2 regions of the Staphylococcus sp. 11262D007BW genome follow, and region 1 is predicted to be linked to the other one. Evidence: predicted binding sites of a transcription regulator. Region 1 holds the regulator's gene; the other holds the start of a gene.
The links. The regulator Rex, encoded in region 1, represses fermentation and respiration genes when NADH is low (regulators of the CRP and FNR family bind a similar motif). The targets are predictions, from matches to a motif close to TTGTGAAATATTTCACAA.

Region 2: the regulator Rex is predicted to act here: its motif matches at 1,603-1,620, upstream of ACEE93_RS05740 (L-lactate dehydrogenase).

Annotation. Positions count from the first base shown of each region.
Region 1 is NZ_JBPWPJ010000001.1:1,354,151-1,358,362, forward strand. Features, by position in the region: gene ACEE93_RS06730 (NtaA/DmoA family FMN-dependent monooxygenase) at 1-538, shown strand, start outside; gene ACEE93_RS06735 (redox-sensing transcriptional repressor Rex) at 1,448-2,083, opposite strand; gene ACEE93_RS06740 (ABC-F family ATP-binding cassette domain-containing protein) at 2,235-4,184, shown strand.
Region 2 is NZ_JBPWPJ010000001.1:1,188,033-1,192,244, forward strand. Features, by position in the region: gene ACEE93_RS05735 (transcriptional regulator, SarA/Rot family) at 96-506, opposite strand; gene ACEE93_RS05740 (L-lactate dehydrogenase) at 611-1,561, opposite strand; gene ACEE93_RS05745 (alpha/beta fold hydrolase) at 1,799-2,626, opposite strand; gene ACEE93_RS05750 (hypothetical protein) at 2,794-3,126, opposite strand; gene ACEE93_RS05755 (proline dehydrogenase family protein) at 3,642-4,212, shown strand, end outside.

The sequences.
Region 1 (4,212 bases):
CGCTCAACAGTTTAAACGTACACCACCACTTGTATTGCCAGGCCTTACTGTTTACGTTCATGAAAATGAACAAAAAGCTTATGAGATGAAAGAAAAGTTAGATAGTTTCATTCCTTTACAACATAAACAAGCTCAACTTGAAAAAGCCATTCAGTTTGATACAAAACATTGGGAATTAGATGAAATGGTACCGACGCTGCCACCTTATGAAGCACATCCTAAAAAAGTGACTCGTTCAGTGTATGAAGCTATTCGAAATGCAGTCATTACAGAACATCTTACTTTAAGACAATTACTTGAGCGTTTTTCGACTTGGATTGGTCATAAGACCATCGTAGGTACACCTGAAAAAGTAGCAGATGAAATGATTGCATGGTTTAAAGACGAGGCTTGTGATGGCTTTATGCTCATGCCGCCAACCATCCCTGAGTCTTTTAACCAATTTGTCAATTTAGTCATTCCCATTCTTCAGGAAAGAGGCGTTTTTCGTAAAGATTATGCGCAAGCTCGCATTGCTTCTCACTTTAATCGACATTAAGTTCAATTACGAATGCTTAGGTGTCTTTGAGTGTGCTCACTTTTACAGCTAAGCACAAAATACGGGAAAGCATGCAATGTTTCACTTTTCACTCTTTTTTAACTGTATACTTTAACCATACTCCAATTATAAAACTCCCTTCCCAATATTAAAAAAATGTTCCTCAAAAAAGAGGAGTCGTGTCCTTCCCATTGGCACGGCTCCTCTTTTGATTGCGTCTCTCAGTTTAAATATTTAATTCATCAGATTATGCGCTATACACTGCTTCAAAAGTTGTCCCCTCAACAAAAAGCTCTAGGCGCATTGTTTTAAAGGTTCGCCTGCTCATCTTCATTCGCATGCATAACGTGCACTAACTCACTGCGTTCGAAGTTAATCTCGGTTCGCCTGCTCATCTTCATTCGCATGCATAACGTGCACTAACTCACTGCGTTCGAAGTTAATCTCGGTTCGCCTGCTCATCTTCATTCGCATGCATAACGTGCACTAACTCACTGCGTTCGAAGTTAATCTCGGTTCGCCTGCTCATCTTCATTCGCATGCATAACGTGCACTAACTCACTGCGTTCGAAGTTAATCTCGGTTCGCCTGCTCATCTTCATTCGCATGCATAACGTGCACTAACTCACTGCGTTCGAAGTGCACGTAATTGTCCGCACTTTGTTAATCCGGCTACGTGCTGCAAAACTCTCGACAAAATGAGTCGCTTCACTAAAACCAAAGACCGGTTTGAGTTCAGCGCTCGATTTTGCTCGAGTTCTGACCGCAGCACTCCGCACTTTGTTTTAATCCGGCTCCCAATTGCAGGGTTCTCGATAATACTACGTGACGCGCAAAAATCAAAGAGCGATTTTCGCTTGTCCCTAGGTATTACATCGAACCCTGACTGCAATTGTCCACACTCTGTTTTTAGTTCCCGTAATTTTTCATGAAGAATAGTAAGGATTGGAGTTCGACGCCTAGGTCGATTTGATGTACTTGAACGTTGTTTGGTGTGCTTAGGCGTTTTGGTGTAAAGTTTAATATGCCTTTGATGCCGTTATCGACAAGATAATCTGTTACTTCTTGTGCTACACGTGCTGGTGTCGTTAAGATGATGACTTCAATGTGATGTTCTTTTATTAATTTTTTGATGTCTTCCATAGATTTAACCGTCACATTTCCAATTTGTGTGCCAATCAATGCTTCGTCTATATCAAAAGCTTCTGTAATCGTCATGTCATCATGTATGGAAAAGTTATAATTGATTAATGCTTTCCCTAAATGACCTACACCGACAACGCCTATATTGATGACTTCTGAATCACTCAACTCTGATTTAAAAAACTCTAATAAACTGTCTATATTATATCCGTAACCCTTTTTTCCTAATTCTCCAAAATAAGAAAAATCACGACGAATGGTTGCTGAATCTATATTTAAACCTTCACTAATGGCTTTAGAATTTACACGATCTTCCCCTTTTGCCTTTAAGGTATTTACAAATCGATAATACAAAGGCAAACGTTTCAATGTTGCACGTGGTATTTTATTTATTTCTTTCACTATTTATCCTCCTTTGAAATAGTGTTCATTCTTGTGAGACTGTTCACAGTTAATACTTAAATTATACCTGAATTTATTATGTATTAAAACAGTAACTATTTTATACTTTGTGGCTTTATTGTACAATAAGTATTTGAGAGGAGTGTCCTTCATGATATTAATGCAATTAAGTCAAATTAGTAAATCCTTTGATGGCGAAACAATCTTTGAAAATGTCAATTTAGAAATAAAAACCGCTGAACGTATTGGTATAGTTGGGCGAAATGGTGCCGGTAAGTCAACATTAATGAAACTCATTGCTGGTACAGAGACATATGATGAAGGCCATATATCAAAAGTAAAAAATTTACGCATTGGTTATTTAACCCAACAAATGACTTTAGATACCCAAAATACAGTGTATGAAGAAATGGCTAAACCCTTCCAAGACCTTCTATCTATCTCTAAAAAAATGGAAGAAGAAGTGGAATGGTTAAGTGAACATGCGGATGCTCATGATTCTGACGCCTATCAAGAACATCTATCAAGGTATGAACAACTATCGAATACTTTTGAACAACAAGAAGGTTATCAAATTGATAGTAAAATCAAAACGGTCTTAAATGGGTTAAATTTTACAGAAAAAGATTACAATCGTACGGTTAATGATTTTAGTGGGGGTCAAAAAACACGCTTATCTTTAGCTCAAATGTTATTGAGTGAACCCGATATTCTATTACTCGATGAACCGACGAACCATCTTGATATGGAAACCACTGAATGGCTTGAAGATTATCTCAATTATTTTAAAGGCGCCATCGTTATCATCTCACACGATCGTTACTTTTTAGATAAAATCGTTACACAGATTTATGATGTTTCTTTAGGCGAAGTTAAACACTATATTGGTAACTATGAAAAATTCATTCAGTTACGCGACCAATATTATGAAAAACGTCTACAAGAATACGAACGTCAACAAGCGGAAATTAAACGACTTGAAACGTTTGTTGATAAAAATATCACACGTGCGTCGACAAGTGGTATGGCAAAAAGTCGCCGCAAAATGTTAGAAAAAATGGAACGCATCGCGAAACCTATGATTGATGCTAGAAGTGCTAATATCCAGTTCAATTTTCAACGTAACACAGGCAATGATGTGTTTCATATAAGACATCTAGAAATTGGCTATGATCATCCGATTACGTCTCCAATTCATTTAGAGGTGCAAAAAGGAGATCATATTGCGATTATCGGCCCAAATGGTATTGGAAAATCAACATTTATTAAGACGCTTGCACAACGTTTACCCGCTTTGTCTGGTGAGATAGTACAAGGTGCAAACTTAAAAATTGGCTATTATGACCAAAAACAAGCAGAATTTTCATCTAATAAAACGATTTTAGATTACGTTTGGGATCAATATAAACATATTCCTGAAAAAGATATACGTGCTATTTTAGGTCGTTTTCTTTTCACACAAAATGATGTTAATAAAATTATTCATGATTTATCTGGTGGCGAAAAAGCAAGACTTCAACTCGCTTTACTCATGTTAGAAGAAAATAACGTTTTAATTTTAGACGAGCCGACGAACCATTTAGATATTGATTCTAAAGAAATGTTAGAACAAGCTTTAACAAACTTTGAAGGCACTTTAATCTTTGTTTCGCATGATCGTTATTTTATCCGTGCACTAGCGAATAAAATCGTCGCACTTGATCATCATGGTGCAACCGTTTATCAAGGTAATTATCAATACTATCTTGATAAACTAGAAGAACAACGAGCATTAAGTGCATATCAAGAGCAAAAAGCAACAAATACAGAGCCTAGTCCATCTAAAACTGCTACAACGCAACAACATGACTATCAAGATCAAAAAATCATTAGACGTGAAAAGAGAAAACTAGAGCGACAAATCTCGGATTTAGAAACAAACATCTCGCAATTTGAGGCATCGATTGCTGAAATTGATGCACAAATGTTAGAAGAAGATGTGATGAATGATTATGAAAAGACTCAATCATTATCAGAAGAAAGACAAACCCTTGAACAAAAACTTGAGGATACCCTGTCAGAATGGGAAACATTACAATTACAACTTGATGACTATCAATAATTATAAATAATCCCTAGTAATGGTGGCG
Region 2 (4,212 bases), 170 kb from region 1:
TCATTAAATAGACCCTTATAATATAAAAAAGCGTGCTAATTTTTTAGCACGCTTTTTGTCGCATTATTAAATGCATCAATAAGTAACCCTATTACTTATGAACAACTTTGCATAAATAATTTAAATAGTGATTCAAGACGTTTATGACGTAAATTAATTTGTGAACATACGAAATCTACTACTTGTTGTTTAACATCTTCTTTATCTTCGTTGAAATCTATTGTGACGTTGCGCTCATCTCCAAGCGTACGTTGCTTATAAATCCATCCTTTAGCAACTAAACGATTATACGTACGTGTTCTCTTATAACGTTTAATTGGGACATATTTATCCATTTCTTTAAGGGACATTGGCCCTTTATCCCATAAATTAAGTAAAATTAAAAATTCCTCTTTACTAATTTGAAATTGTCTTTGTATCGCCCCAAAAATTTTATCAATTTCCTTTTGTAAATCGTTTAGAAATATCAGGTCACAAACTTCATAATCACTTATTACTTGATCCATGGTTAAAACCCCTTTTTAAGAGTCGTTACACTGGTTTACCCTTAAAAAGAAGTTCTTAATCATTTTACATTTCTAATAGTTTTATAATTAAACATTATTCATAACTAAAATAAATACTCAATTGAATCTTGTTGTTCTTTTAAAATATTAACAGATTTAACAAATTTCTCTTTCTCTTCCTCTGTTAATGGTGTTTCAATAATTCTTGTTGCACCTTCTCCATTTATAACCGTTGGTACTCCTGTATAAACACCTGTTTGTCCATATTCACCTTCTAAATAGCTTGATACTGTAAGTACGACATTTTGATTTTTTAATATAGCTTTAGAGATGTGCATTAAGCCCATTGCCACACCATAGTATGTCGCACCTTTTGCTTGAATAATATCATAGGCTGCATCACGTGTTTTTACGTAAATGTCATCAATTAAGTGTGCTTTGTCTGGATCATTTTTAATCACATCTTCTAATGGAATACCTGCTATTGTAGCAGTTGACCATACAGGGACTTCAGAATCTCCGTGTTCACCAATAATATTAGCGTGTACACTACTTGGTGCAACGTCAAATTCTTCACTTAATAAATATCTAAAGCGTGCTGAATCAAGAATCGTTCCTGAACCAATGACTCTATGTTTTGGTAAACCTGAGTATTTTAAAGTTACATACGTTAAAATATCTACTGGATTTGCAGCAATTAAGAAAATACCATCAAAACCACTATCCATAATTGAAGAAATAATGTCTTTATATATTTTCGCATTTTTTTCAATTAAATCTAATCTTGTTTCTCCTACTTTTTGAGGGGCACCTGCACAAATAACTACAAGATCAGCATCTGAACAATCTTGATATTGTCCTGCTTTAACTTTGACTGGGGACATTGCATAAGGGGCACCGTGGTTTAAGTCTAATACATCTCCACGTACTTTATCTTCATTGATGTCGATAATGACAAGCTCATCTGCAACACCTTGACTCATCATCGTAAAAGCATAGCTTGAACCAACTGCACCATTACCTACTAATACAACTTTATTACTTTTTTTCGTCATAACGAACCTCTCCAATCCAATGCTTCAATATTTATTACTTATTGTGATTTTTTTCACAAATATAATTTAACATGATTTTCACATTCATGCAAGCATAAATTAAACAAGTATTTTATATTTAACATTAAAAAACAACCTTAACCCTATAGCCTCAGTAGCTATTATGAGTTAAGATTGTGAGTTTGATTACTTTTATTCTAATATTCGAACTAAGTTATAAATCATTTTCGATTATCTTTAGGCATCGACTTCGTGTACATCATTCACTAAAAAGCCAGCATTAAAGGAACGGTTATTTAAAAAACTTAAAATATAACGCATGACATGTTCTCGTTCTGGCTCGTTATGTAATTCATGGAACAATCCTTGCCATATTTTAAACTGCAACTCATTAAAACGTTTCATTTTGATGAGTTCTGCAGTTACATCAATATTGGAAATGCGATCATGATCGCCACACATTACACATAGGGGCACTTGTTTCATATCCTTCCAATGATCATTTGTTTCTTTCATCACTTTAACAAGTTCATTAAACCAATGATAACTTACTTTTTTTAACATTAAAGCATCCTCATAAGTATCATCTAACACTTCCGAATGACGCGTAAAGTCTTCATATGGAATCCCTAATTCAAAAGTGGCGCCTTTAGAAATATCACCAATATTGGATAACAATGTTTTCTGACGTGTTTTTTTATTATTATGGAATGCATATAACGGAGAAATTAAAATTAATCCTTCAAGCTCCACCTCTACTTTTTCTAGAAGGTTCGTACATATTAAGCCCCCTAATCCAACACCAATCATAAATGTAGGGAGATGGTAATCCTTAGCTATAGATAACCACTCCAATATTCTTTCATGATATACATCAAAAGATTCAATTTGACCTTTATGCGTTCTTGAGGTCTGACCTTGACCTGGTAAATCTCCCATGATGACGTGATAACCATTACGTCTTAATTGCGTTATCACATAAGCATAACGTCCAGTATGCTCTAACATATTGTGAACAATGACGATAACACCTTTTGCTTCACTTTCTGTTTCCCATTTCCACATGCTACATTTTCCTTCCTAGCAAAATTACTATATGTATTATAACTTTTACCTCTGTTAAATAGCTAATAAAAAACAAAATGAGACTGAGATCTAAAGCACTTAGCCTTTAAATGCTTTTATCTCAACCTCATAGATGCAAAATTTTAATGATTTTTTGGGATCCATCATTAACTTAATTTAAATTTCTTTCTTACAAATGGGATTTTAAGTAATAAAACCGTAATTAACACTTCGTAAAATGCAGGGAAAAGTTTCGCTAACAATAAAAGAAAGAATTGACCGATTAAAGTTCCATTACCTTGACTCGCATTAAAATTCGCTAAAATACCAATATCAATAATATTAAGACCAATAATTACAGTAACAACAAGCCACATTTTCTTAGTAATCACACCTACAACGGCACCAATAATTACTAAAAGTATCAGCTCGAATACAAAATATTGAATAAATGTATCTAATTCAGTCCCAAACATGTAAAAAGCCATATCTCTAAACATATAATAACTCCCTTAACCTTAATTAATTCTATTTTATCACGAAAGTGGCCGCTCATTTTTAAAGTTATCGTTAAGTTTTGCCTTTAACATTTACATAACCTTAAAAAATAATAATTACGGTAAATTAACAAAGCTTTAATATGTCCTTTATATTGCATTCAATGTGGTATGTTAATTTATCAGTAAGGTCACAATATAACATTGAGGTAAAGGAGTTTATAATGAAATTTATACTAAAATGCGTACTTTGGCTTCTGATTTTCACCCTATCACCTGTTATATTTGCTTTTATGCAAGAACCTATTGAATTTGATTCCCATTCAACTACATTATCTTCAAATAATCTCTCTAAAGTAGTAAAAATAACCCATTCTAACAAAAATACAGTAACGATGTGAAGCAATGATTTAGTATAGTTTTACACGTTTTTGTTGTAAACGTTTTCTAAAACAATATGTTCATGATAAACTATCATCATATACTAAACAAAATGTTTATTTATGGGAGGAATTTTCATGAGCATAGTTAAAAATTTTTTTATTGGCTTATCAAATAATGAAATTCTAAACAGTACTGCTAAAAAGCTGGGACCTTCTCTAGGTGCCAATCGCGTAGTTGCGGGAAATACGCTAGAACAGGTTGTTAATACCATTAAAAATCTAAATAATAAGAATATTGCGGTAACTGTTGATAATTTAGGGGAATTTGTCAATAACAAAAGCGATGCTATTGCAGCAAAGGATGCGATTCTTGAAGTAATGAAAGCAATCTACGAACATGATTTAGATGCACACATGTCTGTTAAACTTAGTCAACTCGGTTGTGAGTTTGATAAATCACTCGCTTATGACAATATTTATGAGATTGTTTCAACAGCAAAACAATACAATAATATGCACATTAATATCGATACAGAAAAATATGATAGTTTATTTGATATTACTCAAACTTTAGACCGTTTAAAGTCTGAATTTTCAAATGTTGGTACAGTTATCCAAGCCTATTTATTTAAAGGTGAAGTACTGATTGATAAATATCCGGAATTACGATTACGTTTAGTAAAAGGCGCTTATAAAGAATCTCCTC